One region of the Streptomyces sp. NPDC052043 genome, then DNA from elsewhere that is predicted to be linked to it. Evidence: riboswitches for the same ligand, from Rfam matches in the RefSeq annotation. Region 1 holds a riboswitch; each other region holds the start of a gene.
The links. A riboswitch is a leader RNA that binds a small molecule or an ion and turns the genes downstream of it on or off. The one in region 1 is predicted to bind thiamine pyrophosphate.
Positions count from the first base shown of each region.

Region 2: another riboswitch for thiamine pyrophosphate. It lies ahead of thiO (glycine oxidase ThiO); the one in region 1 lies ahead of thiC (phosphomethylpyrimidine synthase ThiC).
Region 3: another riboswitch for thiamine pyrophosphate. It lies ahead of ACIHCX_RS29125 (thiamine ABC transporter substrate binding subunit); the one in region 1 lies ahead of thiC (phosphomethylpyrimidine synthase ThiC).

Region 1 is NZ_JBIUBT010000006.1:326,356-336,046, reverse strand. It holds gene ACIHCX_RS18395 (LacI family DNA-binding transcriptional regulator) at 145-1,257, shown strand; gene ACIHCX_RS18390 (metallophosphoesterase family protein) at 1,527-2,648, shown strand; gene ACIHCX_RS18385 (hypothetical protein) at 2,830-3,687, shown strand; partial or broken gene ACIHCX_RS18380 (thiamine biosynthesis protein ThiC) at 3,855-3,986, opposite strand; gene ACIHCX_RS18375 (phosphoribosyltransferase family protein) at 3,980-4,546, opposite strand; gene thiC (phosphomethylpyrimidine synthase ThiC) at 4,709-6,541, opposite strand; TPP riboswitch at 6,534-6,711, opposite strand; gene ACIHCX_RS18365 (YibE/F family protein) at 6,783-8,255, shown strand; gene ACIHCX_RS18360 (SsgA family sporulation/cell division regulator) at 8,377-8,814, opposite strand; gene ACIHCX_RS18355 (IclR family transcriptional regulator) at 8,912-9,691, opposite strand, start outside.
Region 2 is NZ_JBIUBT010000001.1:590,593-600,283, forward strand. It holds gene pknB (Stk1 family PASTA domain-containing Ser/Thr kinase) at 1-1,573, opposite strand, end outside; gene ACIHCX_RS02610 (thiazole synthase) at 1,685-2,479, opposite strand; gene thiS (sulfur carrier protein ThiS) at 2,483-2,683, opposite strand; gene thiO (glycine oxidase ThiO) at 2,692-3,858, opposite strand; TPP riboswitch at 3,856-3,967, opposite strand; gene ACIHCX_RS02625 (NAD(P)/FAD-dependent oxidoreductase) at 4,089-5,318, shown strand; gene ACIHCX_RS02630 (helix-turn-helix domain-containing protein) at 5,385-5,750, shown strand; gene thiE (thiamine phosphate synthase) at 5,939-6,604, shown strand; gene metF (methylenetetrahydrofolate reductase [NAD(P)H]) at 6,806-7,729, shown strand; gene ACIHCX_RS02645 (hypothetical protein) at 7,786-8,754, shown strand; gene ACIHCX_RS02650 (phytoene desaturase family protein) at 8,827-9,691, opposite strand, start outside.
Region 3 is NZ_JBIUBT010000013.1:99,088-108,778, forward strand. It holds gene ACIHCX_RS29100 (VOC family protein) at 1-287, shown strand, start outside; gene ACIHCX_RS29105 (LAETG motif-containing sortase-dependent surface protein) at 537-1,280, shown strand; gene ACIHCX_RS29110 (maleylpyruvate isomerase N-terminal domain-containing protein) at 1,586-2,380, opposite strand; gene ACIHCX_RS29115 (ABC transporter ATP-binding protein) at 2,453-3,472, opposite strand; gene ACIHCX_RS29120 (ABC transporter permease) at 3,473-5,074, opposite strand; gene ACIHCX_RS29125 (thiamine ABC transporter substrate binding subunit) at 5,122-6,198, opposite strand; TPP riboswitch at 6,281-6,386, opposite strand; gene rlmN (23S rRNA (adenine(2503)-C(2))-methyltransferase RlmN) at 6,430-7,536, opposite strand; gene ACIHCX_RS29135 (HAD domain-containing protein) at 8,046-8,555, shown strand; gene ACIHCX_RS29140 (GYD domain-containing protein) at 8,810-9,106, shown strand; gene ACIHCX_RS29145 (hypothetical protein) at 9,605-9,691, shown strand, end outside.

The sequences.
Region 1 (9,691 bases):
CCACGTCACGTCCTAACATGACACCGGGTAACTGACATGTTTTCAAAGGCACTTGGGCCCTGATGACCATGCAGAAACGTGCCTGTCAACGCGTGCATATGCGTCCGCACTACCCCACCGCAAGAGCCCTACTATCGGCTCGCCATGACAGCAGCAGGGAAGCACCAGGTGAGCCGCGCGGAAACCTCACGCCGAGGCAGCCGACCGGGCCGGGCGGGCATCAGAGACGTGGCCGCCGCCGCCGGAGTCTCCATCACGACCGTCTCCGACGCCCTCAACGGCAAGGGGCGCCTCCCCGACGCCACCCGGCGCCATGTCCGCGAGGTCGCCGACCGGCTGGGGTACCGCCCCTCGGCCGCGGCCCGGACTCTCCGCACCGGCAAGTCGGGCCTCATCGGCCTGACCGTGACGACGTACGGGGATGAACCTTTCACCTTCACCGAGTTCGCGTACTTCGCCGAGATGGCCCGCGCCGCCACCTCGGCCGCGCTCGCCCGCGGCTACGCCCTCGTGATCCTGCCCGCGACCTCGCGCCACGACGTGTGGTCGAACGTCGCCCTGGACGGCACGGTCGTCATCGACCCCTCCGACCAGGACCCGGTCGTCAGCGAACTGGTGCGGCAGGGCTTACCGGTGGTCAGTGACGGCCGCCCGGCCGGCGCGCTCCCGGTCACCGCCTGGGTCGACAACGACCACGAAGCCGCCGTCCTCGGCATCCTCGACCACCTCGCCGAGGCCGGCGCCCGCCGTATCGGCCTGCTCACCGGCACCACGACGGACACCTACACCCACCTGTCGACGACCGCCTACCTCCAGTGGTGCAAGCGCGTCGGCCAGGACCCGGTGTACGAGGCCTACCCCGCCCACGACCCGTGCGCGGGCGCCGTCGCCGCCGACCGGCTGCTGGCCCGGCCCGACCGACCCGACGCCGTCTACGGACTGTTCGACCCCAACGGCACCGACCTGCTCGCCGCCGCGCGCCGCTACGGCCTGCGCGTCCCCGACGACCTGCTGCTGGTGTGCTGCAGCGAGTCCACGGTGTACGCCAGCACCGAGCCGCCCATCACCACGCTGTCCCTGAAGCCGCGCCGGATCGGCACGGCGGTCGTCCAGCTCCTCATCGACGCCATCGAAGGGGTCCAGTCGGAGCAGCCGGTCGAGCAGGTCATACCGACCGAGCTGATCGTGCGCACCTCGTCCCAGCGGCGCACCCAGCGCAGAACGGTCAGCCCGCCACGTGTGTCGGAGGACCGTTAGGAGACGGGCGGCCGCGGAATCGCGGGACAGGGTGTCGCAGGACACGGCATCGCGGAACACCGTGTCGCAGAACACCGTGTCGCGGAACACGGGTGGCCGCGGGGTCGCCGAAGACTGTCCAATCGGGGCGAAAGCCACGGTGAACCGGAGTCCAGTCCCGATTCACCACCCCTGGGTCATCACACGGCGCGATCCGCGTTCCTATGATGGGCCCACGACACCGCGGGCCGCTGCGACCAGGCAGTCCGAAGCGGTGCAGAGGCGGCGCGATGGTGGAGGGGTCGATGACTCAGGGGGCCGGTCAGGGACCCGAGGCGGAGCGGACGGCTACGCTGCGCGACTTCCGGGTTCCCGGATACGTGAACGAGACCGGTCCGTACGCCCGCGGCGCGCACCCCGCCGAGACGGCCCGGTCTGCCGAGACGGCCCCCGCGGCCCCCGCGGCGCCCAAGGAGGGCTACCCGGCCGCGTACACGCCCACCGAGCGCGACCTGCCGGTCATCAAGCGCGGTGACACGCTCCAGGTGGCGGTCGACCCGGTCGCCGCGCCGACCCGGCAGTCCGCCGCCGCCCCCAGCCCCCTCTATGTCGTCGGTGACGTGCACGGCTACCTCGACCAGCTGGTCGCCGCCCTCCAGGACGAGGGACTCATCGACTCCGCCGGCCAGTGGTGCGCGGGCACCGCGCGGCTGTGGTTCCTCGGCGACTTCACCGACCGCGGCCCGGACGGCATCGGCGTCATCGACCTGGTGATGCGGCTGTCCGCGGAGGCGGCCGCGGCCGGCGGCTACTGCAAGGCCCTCATGGGCAACCACGAACTGCTGCTGCTCGGCGCCAAACGGTACGGCGACACGCCCGTCAACTCCGGCGCGGGCACCGCGACCTTCCGGGCGGCCTGGCTGCTCAACGGCGGCCAGAAGTCCGACATGGACCGCCTCCAGGACCACCACCTGCAGTGGATGGCCCGTCTCGACGCCGTCGAGGCGGTCGACGGCTACCTGCTCGTGCACTCCGACACCACCTCCTACCTCGACTACGGTGCCTCGATCGAAGAGGTCAACGACACCGTCCACGAGACGCTCACCCGCAACGACGTGAACGAAGTCTGGGATCTGTTCCGCAAGTTCACCAAGCGCTTCTCCTTCCGCGACGAGGGCGGCGCCGACGCCGTACGCTCCCTGCTCGATACGTACGGCGGCACCCGCATCGTTCACGGCCACAGCCCCATTCCCTATCTGCTGGGCGAGGTCGGCTCCGAGGACGGCGACGAGTCCGCGGGGCCGGTCGTGGAGGGACCGCACGTGTACGCCGACGGACTCGCCATCGCGATGGACGGCGGCGTGACCATGGCCGGAAAGCTGCTGGTTCGGCAACTGCCCCTCGACATCTGACGGTTCACCGGGCAGCTCGCCTCCGGAGACGACCGCGCCGGTCGGCACCCAATTTGTGGAAACCCCCTGTCACCGCGCGCCGTCACGGCTCTACCATCGGCTTATCCGTAGCAGGCTCCCCTCCGTTTCTGCCCGACGGCTCGCCGCCATGCGAGCCCCAAGCCCTACGGAGCATCGGGGGATGCACATGAACAGCGTTCCGCAGCACCTGCTGAGCGAGGACCGCCAGGAATACGAGCGGATCCTCGATGAGGCGCTGCGCTCCGCCCCACACCACCCGGAACTCGCCGCCGCCGGACGGCGGCTCAGCTCGGAGCAGCTGCGCACGATGGCGCTGAGCGCCACCGCCGTCATCACGGCGGCCGCGTCGACCGAGTACCTCCACTACGTCAAGGTCCGCGAGGAGTTGCGTCGGCCGGCGCCGGCCGGCCCGTCGCGCCTCAGCGAACCCGGTTCCGCCGAGCCGGGGCCCGCCCGGCGCGCCGCCACCACGGGCGGGGTCGGCGAGACCCACGGCGCGGGCGCGGGCGCCGTCGTCGCGGTGCTCGCCCCCGTCCTCGCCGGGACCGCCGCGGCGCTCTTCCTGCTCGTCGGCTACACCCTGAGGATGCTGGACCCGACCCAGGCGTTCGCCCAGTCCATGATCACCGCGGGCTGGGTGTTCGGCGCCCTGACCGCGGCCGCCATCCTCGCCGCCGCCGCCGGGCTGCTGCTCACCGCGCTGCGCAACCGTCCCTCGTTCGACAGCGGCGCCTACGCCGAACTGGGCGAGGAAGTCGCCCAGGCGAGGGAGGCCTGGCAGGACGCCCTGCTCGAACGGGGCATCCTGCCGTTCCTGCGCGACGCGCTCGCCGAACCCCGCTCGCCCGCACCGGGGCACACGGGATCGGCGGCACCGACCGGCCGCATACCGCAACTCGGCTACGACCGGCCAGGTTTCAGCAGCCCGGACGACGGAGCCCCGAGCCGCCGCCCGCGCTACTCCAGCCCCGACTTCACCAGCCCGGACTTCGGAGGCCCGGAACACCGACCGGACTGACGAGCGCCGCGCACCCACGCCTCACCCCGAGGACCGCGCCTCGCCCGAGGGTCGAGCCCGCGCTCCCAGGGGCGGCGTGCGCGCCCACCGCCCCGCCCCGCATCCGCCGGGCCGGGGCGCCAGGCACGCCCGCACACCACGAGCGCCCCTCCCGCGATCGGCGAGCCTCAGTCCGCGATCGGCAGGTACACCCGGTTCCCCGCCTGCGCGAACTCCTTCGACTTCTGCGCCATCCCCTCCACGATCTCGGCCCGGCTGACACCGTGCTCACGACGAATGTCCTGCGAGATCTTCATCGACCCTGATCTTCACCTGCACACCCGTGCGACGGTCTGCACGCGGGCAGTTCCGTCGCGCTGACGATGCCACGCACTCCCAGCGCCAACCGGCAGTGGTCACTGGCCTGGTCGACGATCACGCCGCAACCGCCCCACTGGCTGCCGCACTCATCGAGCATGGACCTCACAGCTGTCGCCTGGCTGCCGGTCTCGATCCAGTCGTCGACCATCAGCACCCGGTCCACCGGGGTGAGCGACGCCCGCTGAAGGCGCAGCTCATGGCGGTTGCCGCGGTAGTCCGGAGCAGTCTGGCGGGTGACCTTGCCTCCTGGGAAGAGGCCGGCCTGCTTACGGACCGGAACGAATCCGACGCCGAGTTCGATGGCCGCTGCCGCCCCGAGCAGGAAGCCTCGGGACTCGATGCCACAGACAGCGGTGATGCCCTCCCGTCTGAAGGGCTCCACCAGGCCACGGACCACCGTGGCCAACGCCTGAGGATCGCGGAAGATCTTCCACACATCGGCATGGCCGTCGATCCACTGGAAGTGCTCAAGCGTGAGGTTGCGCGCGGCAGTCGACATGGCCGCGAGTCTCATGAGCCCTGATCACCGGGGCAACACAATTACGGCGCCGGTGTCAGTGGCAGCAGGCTGGCCGAAAGGCAGCCTCGAACGCACAACGCCGCTGAGGACGAAGGCGGTGCTCCGCGTTCAGCACGCCATAGAGCACCGCCTTCCCCATCGTCAGTCGGCGATCGGCAGATACACCCGGTTCCCGCTCGCCGCGAACTCCTTTGACTTCTGCAGCATGCCCTCAGCCACCTCCTCCGCCGTGGCACCCTCAGCCGCTGCACCGCCGAACCGCTCTGTGATGCTTTGGCTAATCTTCATCGAGCAGAACTTCGGGCCGCACATCGAGCAGAAGTGGGCCGTCTTGGCGGGTTCCGCCGGGAGGGTCTCGTCGTGGAACTCCCGTGCCGTGTCCGGGTCGAGGGAGAGGTTGAACTGGTCCTCCCACCGGAACTCGAAGCGTGCGTCGGACAGGGCGTCGTCCCACTCCTGCGCCCCCGGGTGCCCCTTGGCGAGGTCGGCCGCATGGGCGGCGATCTTGTACGTGATGACACCGGTCTTGACGTCGTCGCGGTTGGGCAGCCCCAGGTGCTCCTTCGGCGTGACGTAGCAGAGCATGGCCGTGCCCCACCAGGCGATCATCGCGGCGCCGATGCCGGAGGTGATGTGGTCGTAGGCCGGTGCGACGTCCGTCGTCAGGGGGCCGAGCGTATAGAACGGAGCCTCGTCGCAGATCTCCTGCTGAAGGTCGATGTTCTCCTTGATCTTGTGCATCGGGACATGGCCCGGGCCCTCGATCATGGTCTGTACGTCCAGACGCCTGGCGATCCGGCCGAGCTCCCCGAGCGTGCGCAGTTCCGCGAACTGGGCCTCGTCGTTGGCGTCCGCGATCGAGCCGGGTCGCAGTCCGTCGCCCAACGAGTACGTGACGTCGTAGGCGGCGAGGATCTCGCAGAGCTCCTCGAAGTTCTCGTAGAGGAACGACTCCTTGTGGTGCGCCAGGCACCAGGCGGCCATGATCGAGCCGCCGCGCGAGACGATGCCGGTCTTGCGGTTCGCCGTCAGCGGCACATGGGCGAGGCGTACCCCGGCGTGGACGGTCATGTAGTCCACCCCCTGTTCGGCCTGCTCGATGACGGTGTCCTTGTAGATGTCCCAGGTCAGTTCCTCGGCCTTGCCGTCCACCTTCTCCAGTGCCTGGTAGAGCGGAACCGTGCCGATGGGGACGGGGGAGTTGCGCAGCACCCACTCCCGGGTGGTGTGGATGTTGCGGCCGGTGGAAAGGTCCATGACCGTGTCGGCGCCCCAGCGGGTCGCCCAGGTCATCTTCTCCACCTCCTCCTCGATGGAGGAGGTCACCGCGGAGTTGCCGATGTTGGCGTTGACCTTCACCAGGAACCGCTTGCCGATGATCATCGGCTCGATCTCCGGGTGGTTGACGTTGGCCGGCAGCACCGCGCGGCCTGCCGCGATCTCCTCGCGGACGGTCTCGGCAGGGACGTTCTCCCGGATGGCCACGAACTCCATCTCCGGAGTGATCTCGCCGCGGCGCGCGCAGGCGAGCTGCGTCACCGCTCGGCCGGCGCGGCCGCGGCGCGGCAGGCGCGGCCGTCCCGGGAACACCGCGTCGAGGTTGCGCAGACCGCCGCGTGGCGAGGTGTGCTTGACCCCGTCGTCCTCGGGGCGGACGGGACGGCCCGCGTACTCCTCGGTGTCGCCGCGAGCCACGATCCAGTTCTCGCGCAACGGCGGCAGGCCCCTGCGGACGTCGGTGCCGACGAGTGGATCGGTGTACGGGCCGGAGGTGTCGTACAGCGTGACGGACTGCCCGTTGGTGAGGTGCACCTGACGGACCGGCACCCGCAGATCGGGGCGTGAGCCCTCCACGTAGCCCTTGTGCCAGCCGATGGACTTCCCGGCCTCCCCGCCGAAAGCGTCGGGAGCGATCCGCTCCTCGTCGCCGGAGATCTGCTTGGAGGCAGGCGTGCGTACGTCCTTGTCGGTCATGAGACCTACTCCCTACGCCGGCATTACCCGGTAACAGGTTCGGCGGTCGACGCAGCGGTGTCCGTCAGCCGGCGTTTCGTGTGAAACATCGCACGTTCCACGTGAAACATCGCGAAGACGGAGGTCAGCGCCCTCTCAGCCCGGTGCTCCGAGCTCCCGCGTGTGCAAAGGTGACACCACGCTAGCGTCATTTGTGGCGCGGTGAACAGTGGGCCTGTGCCGTTCTTGCGATGATCGGGCGGTGACCACGACAGAGCAGTTCCCCCATCCGCCGCCCGAACCCCGACGCGGTCAGGACTTCCGGCACGGCCAGGAAGCCACCGGTCCCGGCCACGGACACGGCCCCGCGACCGGTGCCGGGCACGGCCCGGAAAGCGGTGGCGGGCATGGACACGGCCCGGGGAGCGGTGGCGGGCACGGGCACAGTCACAGCCACGGACCGGCCGCGCCGGTGTCGAAGCACCTCCGCAAGGTGATCGCGGCGATCCTGATCCCGTTCGCCGCCATGGTGGCGGCCGGACTCGCCGTGCTGTGGCCGGGGGGCGCCCCGTCGCACGAGCGCACCGGCGTGGGGTTCGACCGGCAGACGCAGCAGGCCACCGTGGTCAAGGTGGTCGAGCTCAGCTGCGGATCGGTGAACAGCTCCGGGGACACCCCGACCGGCGACACCTCCACCGCCGAGGGATCCTCCGCACAACAGCAGCAGTCCGGGACCTGCAGGAAGGCCACGGTCCGGATGGACACCGGCCAGGACAAGGGCCGTACGTTCACGGAGGTCGTGCAGCCCGACCAGTCCCGGCAACTGCACCAGGGCGAGAAGGTCGTGGTCGCCTACGAGCCCTCGGCGCCCAAGGACTTGCAGTACTCCGTCACCGACGTCGACCGGCGCTTCCCGATGGCGTTGCTGGCCGGTCTCTTCGCACTCGCCGTCGTGGTCGTCGGGCGGATGCGGGGCGTCATGGCGCTGGTCGCGCTGGTCATCAGCTTCATGGTGCTGAACCTCTTCGTCCTGCCCGCGATCCTCCAGGGCTCGAACCCGCTGGTCGTGGCGGTCGTGGGGGCCAGCGCCATCATGCTGATCGCGCTCTACATGTGTCACGGCCTGTCCGCCCGTACCTCGGTCGCGGTGCTCGGCACGCTGATCTCGCTGATGCTGATCGGCGTCCTGGGCTCGCTGTTCATCGGCTGGGCCGCGCTGACCGGCAACACCGACGACAGCACCGGTCTGATCCATGGCCTGTATCCGTCCATCGACATGAGCGGCCTGCTGCTCGCCGGTGTGATCATCGGCTCGCTCGGTGTCCTGGACGACGTGACGGTGACACAGACCTCGGCGGTCTGGGAGCTGCACGAGGCCAATCCCGCGATGGGCTGGCGCGGCCTGTACCGCGCGGGCATCCGCATCGGGCGCGACCACATCGCCTCCGTCGTCAACACCCTCGTCCTCGCCTACGCGGGTGCCGCGCTCCCCCTGCTGCTGTTGTTCTCCATCGCGCAGAGCAGCATGTCGACCGTCGCCACCAGTGAGCTCGTCGCGGAGGAGATCGTGCGCACGCTGGTGGGCTCGATCGGCCTGGTCGCCTCGGTGCCGGTCACCACGGCGCTGGCGGCACTCGTGGTCTCGGCCGACCGCCCGGGGCGGGCGCAGGCCGCGGCACCGGCCACCGTGCCCGCTCCGGCACGCGGCGGAAGGGGCAGGCGCCGCAGGCGCTGATGCCGGGCCCGAGGCGGGGCCGGGGCCCGGGGCCGTCCGGACCGGTCGGCGAAGCGTTCCTGCACCCCCTGAGGCCGTGGTGAAGCGTTACTCCAGCGTCCTCGTCCCCTGCTGTGGCGCCTCAGCCCGCGCTCTGTTCCTCCGCGAGGATGCGGTCCAGGGCTTCGTCGAGGTGGGCGTCGAAGTCGGCCAGCGCGCCCTCCTGCCCCAGCGGCACCAGTTTGTCCGTACGGTCAAGGAACGCCACCAACGGCGCCGTCGAGGAACGGAACAGCGCCCGGTCGCCGCCGACCTGAAGCCGGATCAGGACCTCGCTCAGCGCGTCGCGGCCGGCCGGCGAGATGCGCACGTCACCGTCCCCGCACGGCGTCCCCACCCCGTCGATCAGCAGCTCCCGCCCGAACGCCCAGGTCACCGGGGCGTCTCCGGGCAGATGGAAGGTCAGCCGTACGGCATAGGGATCACAGGTCTCGTACCGCAGCCCCACCGGGATGCGGAAGGAGAGCTCCTCGGAGACGAGAAAGCTCATCATGACCTCTGCCTGTACGGACTCGCGCATCGCTACCCCGGTGTTTGCCGTCGACTGGCCGGGAATCCATCCCGTGACAATGGTGCATCTTGCTGAACGTGCACGTCAGATCACAAGGAGTGAGTTTTCAGATACTGATAGAGAGCGCCAGGGAGCCCAGACGCCGTCCCACCTCGTGCTGCAGCCGGCGCGCGGCGGGCATCAGCCGGTCCGCCTGGTGGGCCGGAAGAGAGAGGGCGATCGCGGCCGCCGTGGTACCCACCGTGAGGGGAATCGCCGCGCAGACCGCCCCCAGCGCGTACTCCTGCCGCTCGGTCACCGGCTCCAGAGGCCGGGTCCGCTCCAGGCGTCGCAGCACCGTGCGATCGTCACGGACCGTGTACGGGGTGAGGGACCGCACGGGGTAGCGGTCGAGATGGTCGCGGCGGGCCGTGTCGTCCAGCTGGGACAGCAGGCACTGGCCGATCGCGTGCGCGTGCCCGGTCTCGCGGAAGCCGGCCCATTCCTCGACCGCCGGGATGGCCGCGGTGGCGGAGACGCACATGAGCTCGATCTCGCCCTCGCGGTACATCGCGTAGTACAGCGGGGCGCCGAGGGAATCCCGCCACTGGGCGAGCACCTCGACGAGCGTGGTGCGCCGTTTCTGCGCCGCTCCGCTGCTGCTCAGCCGCTCGGCGGCCTCGCCCAGGAAGAACAGGCCCCGATCGCGGCACAGATAGCCCTCGTGGACGAGGGTGCGCAGCAGGTGGTAGGCGGTGGGCAGGGCCAGGCCCGTCTCACGGGCGAGCTGCTTGGCGGGTGCTCCGTGCTCGTGCCGCGCGACGGTCTCCAGTAGGCGCATCGCGCGCTGGACGGACCCGATGAGGGTCGGAGGCTGCTGGGGTCGCGGCTGCTCGGGGACCGTGGC
Region 2 (9,691 bases), on a different contig from region 1:
CCGCGCGGCCCTTGCTGACGGTGAGCGCGATCGCCGAGCCGGCGCGCCGCTCGGTGCCCGCCTCGGGGTCCGTGCCGATCACGACGTCGCGGGGGACGTCGTCGCTGAACTCCCGGCTCACCATGCCCGGTTCCAGGCCCTCCTTCTTCAGCAGGGTCCGCGCCTCGCCCAGCCGGTGGCCCTTCAGATCGGGCACGTTCACGGTCTCGGGCCCGTCGGAGACCGTGAGCGTCACGGAGCCGTTACTGCGGATCCGGGCGCCCACCTGCGGATCGGTGCTGATGACCGTGCCCCGCCGGACCGTGTCGCTGTAGGCGTGCTCGACCCGGTCGACGCCGAGACCGGCCTTCTTGAGCCGCTCCCTGGCCTGTGTCTCCGTCTTCGCCAGCAGCGGCGGGACCTTGGTGAACTGGCCGGAGTTGATGTACCACACCCCGCCGCCGACCCCGAGGGCCAGCAGGACCGCGGCGACCACCACGAGCAGCGTCCGACGGGGCCGCCCGGGGCGCCGGGCACCGGCCGGCCCCGGTGGGGGCGGGGGCGCCTGAAGCCGGCTGGTGCGGTTGAGGGCGGCCTCGGACCGCGCCCCGTCCTCGCCGTCCTCACCGTCCCCGCCGAGCCTGCCGCGGATCCGCGTCGTCAGCGCGCGCGGGATGACGCTCGTACGGTCCTCCGCGTTGTCGTGCTCCGCGGTGAGGGCCTGCGGCGGCAGCGCGTCCAGCTGGTCCGGGCCGAGCGCGGACCGCGCCTCGCGGACCCGCGCCAGCAGCGCGACCGCGTCGTGCGGCCGGATGTCCGGGGTGCGCGCGGTGGCCTCCGCGACCAGTTCGTCCAGCTCCAGGGACAGTCCCGGCACGACGGCCGACGGGGCCGGCACGTCCTCGTGGAGGTGCTGGTACAGCACCTGGGCGGGGGACTCCCCCTGGTGCGGCTTGCCGCCGGTCAGCATCTCGTACAGCACGACCCCGCACGCGTACACGTCGACCCGGGGGTCGGCGGTGCCGCGCTCGATCTGCTCCGGGGCCAGGTAGGAGACGGTGCCGAGGACGGCACCGCTGGTGTTCGTCACCGTGTCCACGGACCGCACAAGCCCGAAGTCGGCGACCTTGACCCGGCCGTCGTCCCCTATCAGGACGTTCTCCGGCTTCATGTCGCGGTGCACGAACCCGGCCCGGTGCGCGGCCCCCAGCGCGGCGAGCACCGGCTCCAGGATGTCCAGCGCCGCGCGCGGCTGGAGCGCCCCGCGCTCGCGCAGCACGTCGCGCAGGGTGCAGCCGGCCACGTACTCCATGGCGAGGTAGACGTACGACCCGTCCGTGCCCTGGTCGAAGACCTGCACGACGTTCGGGTGGGCCAGCCGCGCGACCGACTTGGCCTCCCGGATGAACCGCTCCACGAACGAGCCGTCGGCCGCGAGCGCGGGGTGCATCACCTTGAGCGCGAGGACCCGGTCCAGGCGGGTGTCCAGGGCCCGGTAGACCGTGGCCATCCCACCGACGGCGATCCGCGCGTCGACGCGATAGCGGCCGTCGAGCACCTGCCCGACGAGGGGGTCCTGAAGGGTCGTATCCACGCAGGCGAGTCTACGAGCCGTCACGGACACCCACGGGTCGCGGACGATGTCGCGGCGGGACTGAAGCCGACCTGTGACGCGGTACCCGCACGCGTGATAGGCGGTGACCGGCTAGAACGCGGGCCGCTCCGGGTCCAGCCCGGCCAGGCCCTCCGCCGGGGACGACGCCCGGGCGAAGTGGCGCTTGGGGATCCGCCCGGCGAGCCGGGCCAGCCGGCCCGCCTCCACGGCGGCCCGCATCGCCGCGGCCATCATCACCGGCTCCTGCGCCCGCGTCACCGCCGAGGCGAGCATCACTCCGGCACACCCCAGCTCCATGGCCAGCGCCACGTCCGAGGCCGTACCGGCCCCGGCGTCCAGGATCACCGGCACGCGCGCGTGCTCCACGATCAGCTGGAAGTTGTGCGGGTTGCGGATGCCGAGCCCGGATCCGATGGGCGAGCCCAGGGGCATGATCGCGGCGCAGCCCACCTCCTCCAGTTTCCGCGCCAGCACCGGGTCGTCGTTCGTGTACGGCAGCACCGTGAACCCGTCGTCGACCAGCGTCTCCGCCGCGTCCAGCAGCTCGATCGGGTCCGGCAGCAGCGTGCGCTCGTCGGCGATGACCTCCAGCTTGACGAGGTCCGTGCCCAGCGCCTCCCGCGCCAGCCGGGCCGTGAGCACCGCCTCACCCGCGGTGAAGCAGCCCGCGGTGTTGGGCAGCACCCGGATCCCGAGCGACTCCAGCACCGACAGCACCGAGCCGTGCACGGAGGGGTCCACCCGCCGCATCGCGACCGTGGTCAGCTCCGTGCCGGAGGCGACCAGAGCCCGCTCCAGGACCTCCAGGCTGGGCGCGCCGCCGGTGCCCATGATCAGCCGGGAGGTGAAGGGCGTACCACCGAGGACGAAGGGGTCGTCGGCCATGGCTCAGCCTCCCTGGACGGCGGTCAGCACCTCGACGCGGTCGCCCTCGGCCAGGGCCGTGGCCGACCACCGCGTGCGCGGGACGACGGTCTCGTTGAGGGCGGCGGCCACTCCGGAGGGCGCCGCGGTCAGGGTCCGCACGACGGCGCCGAGGGACGTGCCGGGCGTGATCCGGCGGGGCTCACCGTTGACGGAGATGTTCATGGAGTCGTTCATACGGGCTGCTCCGTGCGTGCCGCGGCGTGAAAGCGCCTGGGGGAGAAGGGCCGGACCTCGTCCGGCAGCTCGCCGGTGGTCAGGACGTGGGCCATGGCGTCACCGGTGACCGGCGTGAGCAGCACGCCGTTGCGGTGGTGCCCGGTGGCCAGCAGCAGGCCGTCGAGGCCGGTCGGGCCGAGCAGCGGCGCGTTGTCGGGGGAGCCGGGCCGCAGCCCCGCCCGCGTCTCCGTGAGCGGCAGCTCGGTGATCCCGGGCACCAGCTCGTGCGCGTCGCGCAGCAGCTCGTACACGCCGCCCGCCGTCACCGTCGTGTCCCAGCCCAGCTCCTCACTCGTGGCCCCGACGACCAGCTCGCCGTCGAGCCGCGGCACCAGGTAGACCTGGCTGCCGCGCACCACGGCCCGCACGGTACGGCTCAGGAACGGCGCGTACGGCTTCGGCACCGTCAGCCGCAACACCTGCCCCTTCACCGGCCGCACCGGCGGCAGCACGTCGTCCGGGACGCCCGCGAGCCGTCCGCTGCGGCTGCCCGCCGCGAGCACCACCCGGTCCGCGGCCGGCGCGGTGCCGTCGCGCAGCACACAGCCCGTGGCCCGGCCGCGGGCCACGGTGAGCCGCTCGGCCCAGCCGCGGTGGAAGACCACGCCCGCCCGCTCACAGGCCGCGACCAGGGCGCGGGCGAGCCTGCGCGGGTCGATCTGGTGGTCGCCGTCCACCCGCAGCCCGCCGCGCACGCCCGGCGCGAGCATCGGCTCGAGGCGACGGCAGTCCCGCCCGGACAGCCACTCGGAGTCCAGTCCCGACCGGCGCTGAAGGTCGTGCAGTTCCCGCAGGTGGCCGCGGTCGTCGGCGTCCAGCGCGACGGCGAGGGTGCCGCACCGGCGGTAGCCGAGGTCATGGCCGGTCAGTTCGGTCAGCTCGGCCGCGAAGTCCGGGTAGCGGCGGGCCGAGGCCAGGTTGAGTCCGAGCAGGGTCTGCTCGCCGTGGTGCAGTTCGGTGACGGCGGCCAGCATCCCGGCGGCCACCTGTGCGGCCCCGCCGCCCGGCTCGGGGTCCACCACCGTCGTGGCGAACCCGCGCTGCGCCGAGCGCCAGGCCGTCACCAGGCCGATGATCCCGCCCCCCACGACGAGGACGTCTGACGTACGTGGCGACGACATGGGCGTCCAGCCCCTCCCTTCGCCGGCATGACCCGGATCAGGTTCGTACGGTCGGAGGCCGCCAGCCTCCCTCTCAGCCCGGTGCGTCCGGGCTCCCGCGAGTGCTTGTACCTGGGCCACCCTAGCCCGCGGAGCGCCGCCCCGGTAAGGGAGCCCCGCCCCCGGCCCGCCCTCCGGCAGGTGCCCGCGGGCCCTGACTGACGGTCCGTCAGGTGGCTTATGGTGATCAGATGAGCGACGAGACGCAGGAACAGGGCGCATCCGGGCCGCGGCGCGTGGTCGTCGCGGGCGCGGGCATGGCCGGCGTGCAGACCGCGGTCGCGCTGCGCGAGCAGGGCTTCACCGGCACCGTGACAGTGATCGGCGCCGAACCCCACCAGCCCTACGACCGGCCGCCGCTGTCCAAGGCCGTCCTGCTCGGCAAGGCCGAGGGCTCCGCCTTCGACATCGACTTCGAGGCGCTCGGTCTCGAACTGCGGCTCGGCTGCGAGGCCCTGGCCGTGCGGCCCGACGCGCATGTGCTGGAGACCTCGGACGGACCGGTGCCGTACGACGTCCTCGTCCTGGCCACCGGTGCCGAACCGATCCGGCTGCCCGGCACGGAGGGCGTTGCCGGGGTCCACCTGCTGCGCACCCTGGACGACGCCGAACGACTGCGGCCGGTGCTCACCGAGCAGCACGACGTCGTGGTCGTCGGCGCGGGCTGGATCGGCGCCGAGTTCGCCACCGCCGCGCGCGAGGCGGGCTGCGCCGTGACCGTCGTGGAGGCCGCGGACCGGCCGCTCGCGGGCGCGCTGCCCGCGGAGGTGGCCGAGCCGATGACCACCTGGTACGCCGACAGCGGCGCCGAACTGCGCACCGACGCGCGCGTGGAGCGCGTCGAACCCGGCGCGGTGGTGCTCGACGACGGCTCGCGGCTGCCCGCAGGCGCCGTCGTGGTCGGGGTCGGCGCGCGCCCCGCCACGGGCTGGCTGGCCGGCTCCGGCATCGAGCTGGGCCGGCACGGGGACGTCCTGGCCGACGACCACCTGCGCACGTCCGTGCCGGACGTGTACGCGGTCGGCGACTGCGCCTCCTTCCCCTCGGGTCGGTACGGCGAGCGCCTGCTGATCCACCACTGGGACAACGCGCTCCAGGGCCCGCGCACGGTCGCGGCCGACATCATCGGCCTCACCCCCGTGGTCTACGACCCGGTGCCGTATTTCTGGTCCGAGCAGTTCGGGCGCTTCGTGCAGTACGCCGGTCACCACACGTCGGCCGACACCCTCGTCTGGCGCGGCGAGCGCACCGGACCGGCGTGGACGGTCTGCTGGCTCCGCGAAGGCCGGCTCGTCGCCCTGCTGGCCGTCGGCCGGCCGCGCGATCTGGCGCAGGGGCGGCGGCTGATCGAGTCCGGCACGCCCATGGATCCGCGGCTGCTCGCGGACCCGGCGAGGCCCTTGAAGACGGCGACGGCGTGAGGCACGCCGCCCCGGGTGGACGGGTCTGGCTTCCGAGTGTCAGTGGCAGATGGCACGCTTGTTTCCGTGACCGAGATTGACACGAAGATCGACGCTCTCGTCCCTGCGTGGCTCACGCTTCCCGACATCGCCGAACAGCTCGGCGTCGAGGTGACGCGTGTGCGGCAGCTGGTCAAGGAGGGCCAGCTCATCGCCGTACGCCGGGGTGAGAACCGCGCGCTGCACGTCCCCGCCGCCTTCATCGACGGCGACAAGGTCGTCAAGGGCCTGTCCGGCACCCTGACGCTCCTGCGGGACGACGGCTTCACGGTCGAAGAGATGATCGAATGGCTGTTCACCCCCGACCCGACCCTGCCCGGCACCCCCGCCCAGGCCCTGAGTGAGAACCGCGGCACAGAGGTGAAGCGCCGCGCCCAGGCCCTCGCCGTCTGACCCGGCCACCCGCCTGCGCACCCGGCCCCGGCCCCCCGGCCGGGGCCTCGGCGTTCCTGCGGGCCGGCCGCGCGCGGCGGGTAGGGTCCGTTCGAGTGGTCGGACGATCCACCGAACCGACGAGCCACCGAACCGGCGGACCGTCGAACCGACGAGCCACCGAACCGACGAGCCGGGGGGACCCGCGTATGCCCGAGACCGCTGCCGTAGCCGACGCCCGTGACCGGCTCGGCGACGCGCGCCTGTATCTGTGCACGGACGCCCGGAGACGGCAGGGTGACCTGGCCGGGTTCCTGGACGCGGTGCTGGCGGCGGGTGTCGACGTCGTGCAGTTGCGGGACAAGGGCATGGAGGCCGGGGAGGAGCTGGACCGGCTGGAGGTGTTCGCCGACGCGTGCGCCCGGCACGGGAAGCTGCTCGCGGTCAACGACCGGGCGGACGTCGCCCACGCGGCCGGTGCCGACGTGCTGCACCTGGGGCAGGGGGACCTCCCGGTGCCCGCCGCCCGCGCGATCCTCGGCGACGGCGTCCTGATCGGCCGGTCCACACACGCCGAGGACGAGGCCGCCGCCGCGGCCGTGCAGGACGGCGTGGACTACTTCTGCACCGGACCCTGCTGGCCCACGCCCACCAAGCCCGGCCGCCCGGCCCCCGGCCTGGACCTGGTCCGGTACACCGCCTCGCTCGGCACCGACCGGCCCTGGTTCGCCATCGGAGGCATCGACCTCGGCAACCTGGACCAGGTCCTGGAGGCCGGCGCCCGCCGTGTCGTCGTGGTCCGGGCGATCACCGAGGCCGACGACCCCGGAGCGGCGGCGTCCGAGTTCGCCGCGCGGCTGCGTCGGGCGGGGTAGGGCGCGGCACGGTCCGGCACTTCAGCAGGGGCCGGGCAGGCCCGGGCGTGACAGCCGGGCGTCTCATTTTTCGGACAGTCGGCCCGGCCAGCCCCGCTTGTTTTCGGCCCCACTGTCCGAAGGGTGGACAAGAAGTCGACAATTCCGGCAAATTTCCGGGGCTCGGTTGGGAGACCGCCGTGCCCTGGATAGCCTGCCGGTATGGCCCTCGGAACCGCATCCACCAGGACTGATCGCGCGCGCACCGTGCGTGACATCCTCGCCACCGGCAAGAGCACGTACTCCTTCGAGTTCTGGGCGCCGAAGACGGCGAAGGGCGAGCGCAACCTGTGGAACGCGCTGCGCAGGGTCGAGGCCGTCGCCCCCGACTTCGTCTCGGTGACGTACGGTGCCGGGGGCTCCACCCGCGCGGGCACCGTCAGGGCCACCGAGCAGATCGCGTCCGACACCACACTCACCCCGGTGGCGCACCTCACCGCCGTCAACCACTCCGTCGCCGAACTGCGCAACATCATCGGCCAGTACGCGGACGCCGGGATCCGCAACATGCTCGCGGTGCGCGGCGACCCGCCGGGCGACCCGATGGGCGAGTGGGTCCCGCACCCCCGCGGCCTGACGTACGCCGCCGAACTCGTCCGGCTCATCAAGGAGTCGGGCGACTTCTGCGTGGGCGTGGCGGCGTTCCCCGAGATGCATCCCCGCTCCGCCGACTGGGACGCCGACGTCGCGCACTTCGTCGACAAGTGCCGCGCGGGCGCCGACTACGCCATCACGCAGATGTTCTTCGATCCGGAGTCGTACCTCCGCCTGCGCGACCGTGTCGCCGCCGCCGGTTGCGCGACACCGGTCATTCCCGAGATCATGCCGGTCACGAGCGTGAAGATGCTCGAGCGGCTGCCCCAACTCAGCAACGCCGCCATCCCGGACGGACTCGAAGAGCGCATCCGCGCGGCGGAGGACGATCCGGCGGCGGTACGCTCCCTTGGGATCGAGTTCGCCACCGAGTTCTGTGGGCGGCTGCTGGCCGAGGGAGTGCCCGGGCTGCACTTCATCACGCTCAACAACTCCACGGCGACGCTGGAAATCTACGAGAACCTGGGTCTGCACCACCGGCCGCGGACCTAGACCGGCCGCATCCGCGTGCGACACACTGCGGAGCGGCCACTGGGAGAGGGGCGTACATGGGCTGGACGGTCCTCTACATCGCGTTCGGCATCGTCGCGCTGTGGCTGCTGGGCGAGGTGCTGCTTCAGTACAAGGCGCGGTTGCGCTGGAGGCTGCTGGCCTTCGGCGGCTTCCTCTGCGTCGTCCTCGGGGTCCTGATCCCGTCCGTCGTCGTGATCGGTCTGGGTGCGGTCGCGTTCGCGATCGGCCAGACCTACGTCACGCTGTCCTTCCGGCGCGGCTTCGCGGCGGGCTGGGCGGTCAACCGCCCCGGCGCCGACGGCGACAAGCCGCGCCGCCGCGGCAGGGGCGAGTACCAGGACCCGGACCCGGAGGTCTCCGACCTCGAGGCGTCCGGCGGCGACACCGGCACCATGGAGGCCCTGCACGGCCACGACGACCCGCCCTACGGCCACGGCCACGGTGACGACGACCAGGACGACGTCTTCGCCCCCGCCCAGCCCGCGGCCGCGGAGGCCGCCGCCGTGTACGAGCCGCAGCCCCTGCCCGACGACACCGGTTCCTACGGCATCTACGGCGACTCGGGTCAGCACGCCACGCACTCGCCCTACCCGGGGTCCGGCCAGACCCAGGACCAGTACGCCGCCGCGGCCCAGGGCGCCGAGCAGGGCCACGCGTACGACTACTCCGGCTACGGGCAGCAGGGTTACGGCTACGATGCCTCCGGCCAGCAGCAGTACGCCGCCTACTCCGACCCGTACGCCCAGTCCTACGGCGGCGGCGCCTACGACACCGGCTACGGCGCCCAGCAGGACTACGGCCAGCAGGGCTACGGCACCCAGGACGCCTACGCCGGCGGCTACGGCGGCGAGACCCCGGCGGGCAGGGTGTGGGTCCCGCAGCAGCGCAGCGACGACTCCTACGGCGGAGAACTCCCGCAGGAGCAGCAGCCCTACCCGTACCAGGGCGACCACCAGGGGCACGCGCAGCACGGCACGGGCTACGACGAGCAGTACCGTTTCTGAACACCGTCGTTGCCGAACACCGTGCTGAACGTCCGACGCAGGGCGTTCAGCACGGTCAGCACGCTCCCCGGCTCACTGGGAGCCGCGGAACTCCGGTCCCTCCACGATCAGCCCGGCCACCAGGGCCCCCGACATCCCGGCGTGCGGCAGCCCGCCCCCGGGGTGCGACCAGCCGCCCACGGTGAACAGTCCGGGGAGTCCCGTGGTGTTCGCCGGGTGCAGCAGACGCCCCTGAGCGGCCGCCAGCGCCGGCGCGGGGACGGCCCCGCCCTCCGCGCCCGTCTCCCGGGCGATGTCGGCCGGGGTGCGCACCTCGTGCCAGAGCAGGCGGTCGCGGAGCCCGGGTATCGCCCGCGAGGCGACGGCGATCATACGGTCGGCCTGGGTCCGCGGATCCGCCGGGACGGACGCCGGGACCGTCGCCGTGAGCGTGACCGCCTCGTGCTCCGGGTCCGGGACCAGCGCCGGGTCGTCGGGGCGCGACACCGCGACCGTGGGCCGCTCGGGCAGCCCGGCGGCCGCACCGAACAGCGCGTCGAGTTCGGCCGCGCGGTCCTCGGTGTGCACCAGGGTCCGGTGGGCCGTCCCCTCGGGACGGGCGCCGCGCAGCGCCAGCAGCACGGTCAGGCGACTGGGCGCCCCCGGCTGCGGCGGCACCTCGCCCCCACCGCGCGGGGCCGCACCACGGACCAGGCCGTCCAGCGTCCGGGGAGGGACACCGGCGACCACGAACTCCGCCTCGGCGGGCGTCCCGTCGGCGAGTTCCACGCCCGCCGCCCGGCCGTCCTTGTCGACGATCCCGGTGACCTCGGCGCCGAACACGAACTCGACCCGGCGGGCCCGGCACCGCTCGTACACCGCGCGCGCCAGCTCGCGCAGGCCGCCGCGCACGTACCAGGTGCCGAAGGCGTGGTCCAGGTACGGCAGGACGGCCGCG
Region 3 (9,691 bases), on a different contig from region 1:
TCGTCATCAGTGACACGATCATCGCGATGCTGCTCAGCAGGCAGCACTACGCCACCTTCACCAAGAAGGAGATCGCGGACTCGACGAAGTCCAGCGAGGTGCTGATCTGCCTGAGCGCGGAGAGCCGCGAGAAGGTCGACGAGCTGCTGCAGAAGGCGGTCGCGGCCGGCGGCACCGCGAGCGGCGAGACCCAGGACCATGGCTTCATGTACGGCCGCTCCTTCGACGACCTCGACGGCCACACCTGGGAGGTCATGTGGATGGACCCGGCGGCGGTGCAGAGCTGAGCCCACGGGGGTGAGGCTCACAGCGGTCCGGGCGGGTGCGTCGGCACCCGCCCGACTCATGCCAACACCGTTGAAACATTTACCTAGTTAATAATGAGGTAAAGTCAACGCCGGTGGGAGGCTTTCAGATTGACACTCCCGCCGGAGCGCTTATAAACCTGAGCCTCCTGGGGTTGCTGGGGGATCGACCTCACCGTCGCCCCAACGCCCCGCAAACCCCCCGCAATTGGGCATCCCGTGAAGGGCAAAGTGGCTATCTTGTCCATATCCCGTCGTACCGCACGCACTGTGCGCATCCTCGGTGTCGCCTCCGCGTCCGCCGCGCTCGCTCTCGGCGCCGCGGGCAACGCGCTCGCCTGTGACATCAAGGACTTCTCCGCCGAAGCCAAGTGTGACGGCGACAACGGTGTCATCGTCGTCAAGAGCATCGACTCCTCCAGCACCTCGGCCACGGTCACCGTGTTCCTCGAGGACAAGGGTGCCGACGCCAAGAAGATCGGCGAGCAGGAGATCAAGGGCTCGCGTCAGGGGACCACGGTCTCCTTCCCCGAGGACTGGCAGCCGAACGCGGTCTACCGGATCCACGTCGAGACCGCGAAGAACAGCCGGTTCAAGGTCAACGCGGACATCAAGCCGAACCTGGTGGCTCCGGCAACCGCGTGCAAGACCGAGACGCCGACCGAGGAGCCGACCGACTCCACCACGCCGTCTCAGCCGGAGTCGTCGGCCCCGGCGCCTTCGGAGTCCGCTCCGGAGTCGGAGGCCCCGTCGCAGGACGCGTCCGCGACGCCGTCCGCCTCGGAGAGCACCACCGCTCCCGCGGGCGCCGAGAACAACGCTCCGTCGCCCGCCGTCGGTGACTCCAACCTCGCCGAGACCGGTGCCGACTCCAACACCGGCATGATCGCCGGCATCGCGGCCGCCCTGGTCGTCGTCGGCGGTGGCGCGGTCTTCTTCGGCCTGCGCCGCCGCGGAGCGAACAGCAACAGCTGACGCCCCCGGCACACCGACCGTGGCCCGTCCCCGAACTCGGGGGCGGGCCACCGTCGTTCGCCAGTGCCGCGACAGGCAACGTTTGCCCCGTCGCGGCACTAGGGCCTGTTGCGAAAGTCCCGCCTGCCCCGCGACGCCATGCACGCTCCCCCAAGCTCTTCGAGCAGGGGGGACCCCCACTCGCCGCACCGGGCCCTGACCCAAGTACATCCAGTACGAGGGCCAGGGCCCGGCACGCCGAGAGCACGCACCTGACGCCGCGAGGCCCGCCCTCCGGGCGGACGACGGGACTTTCGCAACAGGCCCTAGAACGTCGCCCACTCCAGCCAGAACTCCAGCAGCTCCCGCTCGCCGAGCACCTCCAACCCGGGACTGTCCAGGGGCAGCCGGTTGTAGAACGCGAGCAGCACGGAGGTGAGCGGCCCGCGCAGGACGACGGTCGCCTTCTCGTGACCGCGGCGCCAGACGACGCCGTCCTCGGTGAACTCGATGACCCACTCGGCGTGCAGCTCGGGGTCGCCGTCGGTGGCATGCAGATGGATGCTGCGGCCCGGACCACCCAGCTCCCGGGCGTCCTGCTTCGCCCTGGCCCGCTGGATGAACTCCACGATCTGAAGCCACTCGTCGACGGCGTCGGCGGCCACGTCCGCGGCGACCTCGTAGGGCCGGCCCACGGTCAGCGCCGCGTCGGCACGGTGGATCGTGATCTCGTGGGTCATGCGGCGGGCCCAGAAGCCGCTGTCGAGGAGCCCGGCCCAGGTCCACACCTTCGTGTCCGGTCCGGCCTCGCGGAGGGCGTCGACGACCATCTGGCCGGTCTCCGCCAGCCAGGCGTCCAGCGCGGCCGCATCACCCTGCTCCTCGGGGCCCTGGGCGAGCGGGATCTCCTTGCGCGGGATGTTCTCCTGCGCACGGGTCCTGACCAGCGCCTCGGCCCAACGCAGGGCGCCGCCCATGTGCCGTACCAGCTTCTCCAGTGTCCAGTCCGGGCAGGTCGGCACGGTGCGGGACAGGTCCGCGCCGGAGGTGAGCAGGGATCTCAACTCGTCTACTTGAAGGGTGATCTCGTCGCAGTAACGGTCATGGGAGAGCAGCGTCATGCCCGCACACTAGGGCCTGTCGTTTGGATCAGCCCGGCATGATCCACACGAAAGGCCCTGGGTGGCGCGTGGTCAGTCGAGCACCACGATTTCCGCCGTGTCGAACTCCACCGCCACCTCGTCCCCGACCTCCGGTGCCGCGCGCAGGGCGCAGGCCGCCTCCAGGCGGGGGGCGTTGACGGGCTGGAGGCGGACGGTGACGTGGGTGCCCTTGAAGGTGCGGGCGGTCACCGCGCAGGGCAGGCCCTCGTCGGCGGGGACCAGACGGACACCGGCGGGCCGGACGAGCAGGGTGCGGGTGCCCTGCACCGAGCCGTCGGGGACCGGCACCTTGCCCCACGGGGTGACCGCGACCGCGCCGTCCACGCTCGCCTCCACCACGTTCTCGAAGCCGAGGAAACGGGCCACGAACGCGTCGGCCGGCCGCTGCCACACCTCAAGCGGCGTGCCCGACTGGGCGATCCGGCCGTCCCGCATCACCACGACCCGGTCGGCGAGGGCGAAGGCCTCGCCCTGGTCGTGCGTGACGGCGAGCACGGTGGTGCCCAACCGCCCGAACAGCTCCCGCAGTTCGACGACGAGACGCTCCCGCAGCGAGCGGTCGAGCTGGCCGAGCGGCTCGTCCAGCATCAGCAGCCGCGGCCGGGGGGCGAGCGCCCGGGCGAGGGCCACCCGCTGCTGCTCGCCGCCGGAGAGCGCGGCCACCGCCCGCCGCCCGGCACCGGGCAGCCCGACCAGCTCCAGCAGCTCCCCCACGCGAGCGTCCCGTTCGCCCTTCGCCGCGCCGTGCATGCGCAGGCCGAAGCCGACGTTGCCGGCCACGTCCCGCTGCGGGAACAGCTGGTGGTCCTGGAACATCAGCCCCACCTCGCGGCGGTGCACCGGCACCCCCGCCTGGTCCCGGCCGTCCAGCAGCACCCGCCCGGAGTCCAGCGGCTGAAGCCCGGCCACCGCGCGCAGCAGCGTCGACTTGCCGCTGCCGCTGGGTCCGAGCACGCACACGATCTCGTGCTCGGCGACCGCCAGGTCGACGGCGTCCAGTACGGGCCGCCCGCCGAAGCGCACGGTCGCGGCATCGAGGCTCAGCAGCATCTAGAACTCCCCGGTCCGGTCGGTACGCAGCCGCTCGAGCACGAGCAGCGCCACCGCGCACACCACCATCAGAATCGTGGACAGGGCCATCGCCTGGCCGTAGTTGAGGTCGCCGGGCCGCCCGATCAGACGGGCCACGGCGACCGGCAGCGTCGGGTTGTCGGGCCGCGCGATGAACACGGTCGCCCCGAACTCCCCCAGCGACACCGCGAAGGCGAACCCGGCGGCGATCAGCAGCGCCCGCCGGACCAGGGGCAGGTCGACCTCCCGCCACACCCGCCACGGCGAGGCCCCGAGCACGGCCGCCGCCTCCCGCAGCCGTACGTCCACCGCGCGCAGCACGGGCAGCATGGTCCGCACCACGAAGGGCACGCCGACCAGGGCCTGCGCGAGCGGGACCAGGATCCAGGACTGCCTCAGGTCCAGCGGCGGCCGGTCCAGGGCGATCAGGAAGCCGAAGCCGACGGTCACGGCGGAGACCCCGAGGGGCAGCATCAGCAGCGCGTCGAATCCGCGTACGAGCCGGCCCGCCTCCCGCCGGGTGAGCGCGGCGGCGGCGAGTGCGCCGATCACCACGGCGATGGCGGTCGCGGCGGCGGCATAGCTCAGTGAGGTGCCGACGGCGTTGATGGGCGCGACCAGGAAGGTGCCGCCGTCCGCGTTCGTCAGCGCCCCGTAGTAGCGAAAGCCGGGCGCGGCGAGCGAGCGCTGCACCAGCACGGCGAGCGGCAGTACGAGGAGGACGGCGACGGTGGCGAGGACCGCGGCCAGCAGCGTCCACTGTCCGGCGCCGCGCGGCCGGCGGGCGGTCAGTGAGGCGTCCACCAGCTTCAGCGCGGTCTCCCGGCGCTTCACGGTCCAGGCGTGCACGGCGAGGATCGCGCCCACCGCCGCGAACTGGAGGATCGTCAGGACGGCGGCGGTCGACAGGTCGAAGATCTCGGACGTCTGCCGGTAGATCTCCACCTCGAGCGTGGAGAAGGTGGGGCCGCCGAGGATCTGCACCACGCCGAAGGAGGTGAACGTGAACAGGAAGACCATGAGCGCGGCGGCGGCGACCGCGGGGGCCAGCGCGGGCAGGGTGACCTTGCGCCAGGCGGCGAGCGGCGAGGCGCCGAGCATCCGGGCGGCCTCCTCCTGGCGCGGGTCGAGTCCCGCCCACAGGCCGCCCACGGTCCGTACGACGACGGCGTAGTTGAAGAAGACGTGGGCGAGCAGGATCGCCCACACGGTGGTGTCAAGGCGGACGCCCCACAGCTCGTCGAGCAGGCCGCCGCGCCCGACCAGCGCGAGGAACGCGGTGCCGACCACGACCGTGGGCAGCACGAACGGCACGGTGACGACGGCCCGCAGGACCTGCCGGCCGGGGAAGTCGAGGCGCGCGAAGACATAGGCGCCGGGCAGGGCGACGAGCAGGGTGAGCACGGTGGAGGCGAGCGCCTGCCAGGTGGTGAACCACAGCACGTGCCGGATGTCGGACTGTCCGAGCACCTCGGTGATCCGCTCCAACTGCCAGGACCCGTCCGCCTCCAGGCCGCGCCGGACGATCGCGGCCACGGGGTAGGCGAAGAACACCGCGAAGAACGCGACGGGCACGGCCATGAGGCCGAGCCGCGCCGCGTTCCCCGTGCGGCGGCCGCGTCCGCGGCCTACCTGAGGACGAACGAGGTCCACGACTTGACCCACTGGTCACGGTTGGCGGAGATCCTGTCGGGGGCCATGGTCTCGGGGTTCTTGGCCTGGGGCCCGTACTCGGAGAACTCCTTGGGCACCTGGGCGCCTTCGCGCACCGGGTAGACGAACATGTTCAGCGGCATGTCGTCCTGGAACTTCTTGGAGATCAGGAAGTCCAGGAAGGCCTTGCCCCCTTCGGCGTTCCGGGCGTTGGAGAGCAGACCCGCGTACTCGACCTGGCGGAAGCAGGTGCCCTGCGCGACGCCGGTCGGCGCGGTCTTCGGCCGCGGGTCGGCGTAGATGACCTCCGCGGGCGGCGAGGAGGCGTAGGAGACGACGAGGGGACGGTCGCCCTTGGCCTTCCTGCCGCCGGCGGAACCGGAGAACTCCTGGTTGTAGGCCTGCTCCCAGCCGTCGACGACCTTGACGCCGTTGGCCTTGAGCTTCTTCCAGTAGTCCTGCCAGCCCTTGTCCCCGTACTGCGCGGCGGTGCCGAGCAGGAAGCCGAGGCCGGGCGAGGAGGTGGCGGCGTTCTCGGTGACGAGGAGGTTCTTGTACTCCGGCTTGACCAGGTCGCCGAACGAGGCGGGCGGGGTCAGCTTGTGGTCGGCGAAGTACTTCTTGTCGTAGTTGACGCAGATGTCGCCGGTGTCGATGGGCGTGACCCGGTGCTTCGCCTCGTCGACCCGGTACTGCGGCAGGACCAGGTCGGCGCCCTTCGGCTCGTACGGCTGGAACAGCCCGTTGTCCAGAGCGCGGGACAGCAGCGTGTTGTCGACGCCGAAGAAGACGTCGCCCTGCGGGTTGTCCTTGGTGAGGATGGCCTTGTTGACGGCCTGGCCGGCGTCGCCGTCCTCGAGGACCTTGACCTTGTAGCCGGAGCTCTTCTCGAAGTCCGCGATGACGCCCTTGGACGCGGCCCACGAGTCGTGGCTGACCAGCGTCACCGTTCTGGAGCCCGCGGAGTCCTTGTCGTTCGGTGACGAGCCGCACGCCGACAGCGTGACCAGGCCGAGCCCGACCGCGACTGCCGTGAACGTCTTGATGTGCACTGGATGTCCTCCTGGGGGTTGGCCAGGAAGAGACGCGGCCCTGCCCGGGTTCCGCGAGGCAGACCCGGGCAGGGCACAACAGCTTGAGTGATGACCGAACTTCCTACCCAGAATGACCTGGGCGAGGTTCAGAGGGTCTGCGGCCGGTGCCGCACTCTCAGCGCTGTGGCGCTCCCCTGTCGGAATATGAAGATGTGTACGGTCTCAGCCTACCGTCCGGCTACCTTTCAGCTACCTCTCGGTGGCGGCCAGCTGACCGCAGGCGCCGTCGATCTCCTGACCCCGGGTGTCCCGGATGGTCACCGGCACACCGTGGGCGGCGATCGCCTCGACGAACGCCTTCTCGTCCTCGGGCCGGGACGCGGTCCACTTCGAGCCGGGCGTCGGGTTCAGCGGGATGAGGTTGACGTGCACCGGCCTGCCCTTGAGCAGCCGGCCGAGCCGGTCACCGCGCCACGCCTGGTCGTTGATGTCCCGGATCAGCGCGTACTCGATGGACAGCCGGCGCCCGGACCTGGCGGTGTACTCGAATCCGGCGTCGAGCACCTCCCGCACCTTCCACCGCGTGTTGACGGGAACGAGGGTGTCGCGCAGTTCGTCGTCCGGCGCGTGCAGGGAGATGGCGAGCCGGCACTTGAAGCCCTCGTCGGAGAACCGGTGGATCGCCGGCACCAGGCCCACCGTCGAGACGGTGATCCCACGCTGGGACAGGCCGAGCCCGTCCGGCTCGGGGTCGGTCAGGGCGCGGATGGCGCCGACGACGCGGTTGTAGTTGGCGAGCGGCTCGCCCATGCCCATGAAGACGATGTTCGACAGGCGGGCGGGGCCTCCGGGGACCTCTCCGTCCCGCAGGGCGCGCATCCCGTCCACGATCTGGTGCACGATCTCGGCGGTGGACAGGTTCCGGTCGAGTCCGGCCTGTCCGGTGGCGCAGAACGGGCAGTTCATGCCGCAGCCCGCCTGCGAGCTGATGCACATGGTCACCCGGTCCGGGTAGCGCATGAGCACCGACTCCACGAGCGTGCCGTCGAACAGCCGCCACAGCGTCTTGCGGGTGGTCCCCTGATCGGTCGACAGATGCCGCACGACCGTCATCAGCTCGGGAAGCAGCGCTTCCTGGAGCTTGGCGCGGGATCCGGCGGGGATGTCGGTCCACTGCTGCGGATCGTGCGCGTACCGCGCGAAGTAGTGCTGCGACAGCTGCTTGGCACGGAACGGCTTCTCGCCGATCGCGGCGACGGCCTCCTTGCGCTCGGCGGGCGACAGGTCGGCAAGGTGTCGCGGCGGCTTCTTGGCACCGCGCGGGGCGACGAAAGTGAGTTCTCCGGGCTTAGGCATGGCTGTACCAGTGTCGCAGATCCACTTGGGTGACCTGGGACTGTCGGTCTGGACGCCTGTCGCTGGTGGTCGTCATCTGTCGTCGCTGATCCCCCTCGGACGGCCCACAGACGGCCCGGGACTGCACCGGAGCTGGCTGCGTCTACCAGCGTGAATCCCCAGGGAAGAGGGAGTGGAGTGAGCGCTTTACCTCCGGTGAAGTGGCGCCGGCGCTCGCTGGCCTCAAAGTGCGTTCCCCGTCGTTCCCCGCAATACCTGGGCACGGTCTGGCACGAGTTGGCAGGTGGGTGGCCACTCTTACGGAAAGAAGCGCCCCATCTTGCCGTACCGCCACCCCTGTCCGGAAACCCGTGCGGCCGGGGCGCTCTGACCTGGGGTTTCATCGCTGACAACTGTGGGGCACCTGTCACTGTCGGTCGCCGTTGGTCGGTCTCGGGGAGCCTCGGACGGCCCACAGACGGCCCAGGGCAAAGAGTGTCACCCCCGCCGTGCCGGGCTATCGTGCCGCCGTGACAAGCGCAGCGGAGCGCCCCATCCTCTTCCTCGACGTTGACGGTCCACTCATCCCGTTCGGGTCGTCCCCCAGTCGCCTGCAAGCCCCTGCTTCCGGCTTCCAGACGTCCCTCGACCAGGGGAACCCGCTGCTCGGACGGCTTGACCCCGGCCTTGGACCGCGCCTCATGGCCCTGGGTTGTCAGCTCGTATGGGCCTCGACCTGGATGGAGGATGCGAACGAGGCCGTCGCCCCACGCCTCGGGCTGCCAAGGCTGCCCGTCGTGGAATGGCCGGACGCCTGCGCCGACGACAGCCCGCGCGGCCTGCACTGGAAGACCCGCCACCTCGCCGAGTGGGCCAACCGCCGGCCGTTCATCTGGGTCGACGACGAAATCAGCGCCATGGACCGCCTCTGGGTCGCGGCTCAACACCCTGCACCGTCGCTCCTTCATTGCGTCGACCCGACGAAAGGCCTCGTAGACGCCGACTTCTCCGCGCTCGTCGATTGGCTCCGGCTGCGCTGAGATGAGCACCGCTTTAGGAGTTCGATCCCCCAGCCGCGGCCCTGGATCGCCACGGCTGCATGACTGCGCCTACTCCGCCGAGAACCGCGGCCATCCGGTGGTGTCCGCTGTCGTTGATGTCAGCCATAGATGTCAGCCTGCTCTTGATGCCGTGGTCGCTCGTATTACCCGTTCGGGTGCGTACCTCGTGCCGGCGCCCGCGCGGATGTCCAGGCTTGATCTCACGATATGTCTCCTCGTGAAGGTGAAAGAACATGCCCACGTACGTCGCCTTGCTGAGTTGGACCGATCAAGGGGTTCGAAACTACAAGGACACCGCGAAGCGCGCCGAGACCTTCGGCTCAGCGGTACAGAAGCTCGGGGCGAAGCTCCTGAGTATCTACTGGACCGTGGGTCCATACGATCTCGTGGCCATCGTCGAGGCACCCGACGACGAAACTGCCACGGCAGCACTCCTGCAGCTCGATGAGGTAGGCAACGTCCGTTCCACAACTCTGCGGGCCTTCGGCCGAGAGGAGATAGAGCGCATCATCGCCAAGGCGGCCGGCTAACGACCCTGCAGACAGTGCAAGCGATGGCGTCCGGCGAGTCGGCTCAGCGGCCGGGACTGACCCCTGCACCGGGCACGTCTGCGGCACGCGACCTCTTCGTCCCGAAGCAACTTGCGCGGGTGGCCGACCATGGGCCGGTGGGCCTCTCACCTGCTGCGAGCGTCCACAGCCGTCCGCGCTTGTCCGCCGCTGTGCGTCGGCGTTGTCACGCAGTTAGACACTCGCCCGGTGTGCGACCCGACGCTTAGAAGATGCGGGCAAGGCAGTGCGGCAGGCGCTGACGGGCTAGCGCCAATGCCGTAGCGCGCTGCTGGGCGCTGTCGTCATGCGCCCTCGTTGCCGTCAGCACTGCCGTCACCGCCGTCGCTACGCACTCAACGCAGCATGTCGCGGCGGCAGAGACGGCCCAGAGACAGCGTGGGATAACGCGTTGACCTGACTGTGGAGGTGGGGTGTGATCACCCTATGGGTCCTGGCAACAGTGAGACGGATGCAGGCGTGGCCGACGACGCGATCGTCGCTGGGCGGATCATCCTCGGGCTGAAGACGCTACGTGATCGCCTCGGCTGCTCTCTGCATGAAGCC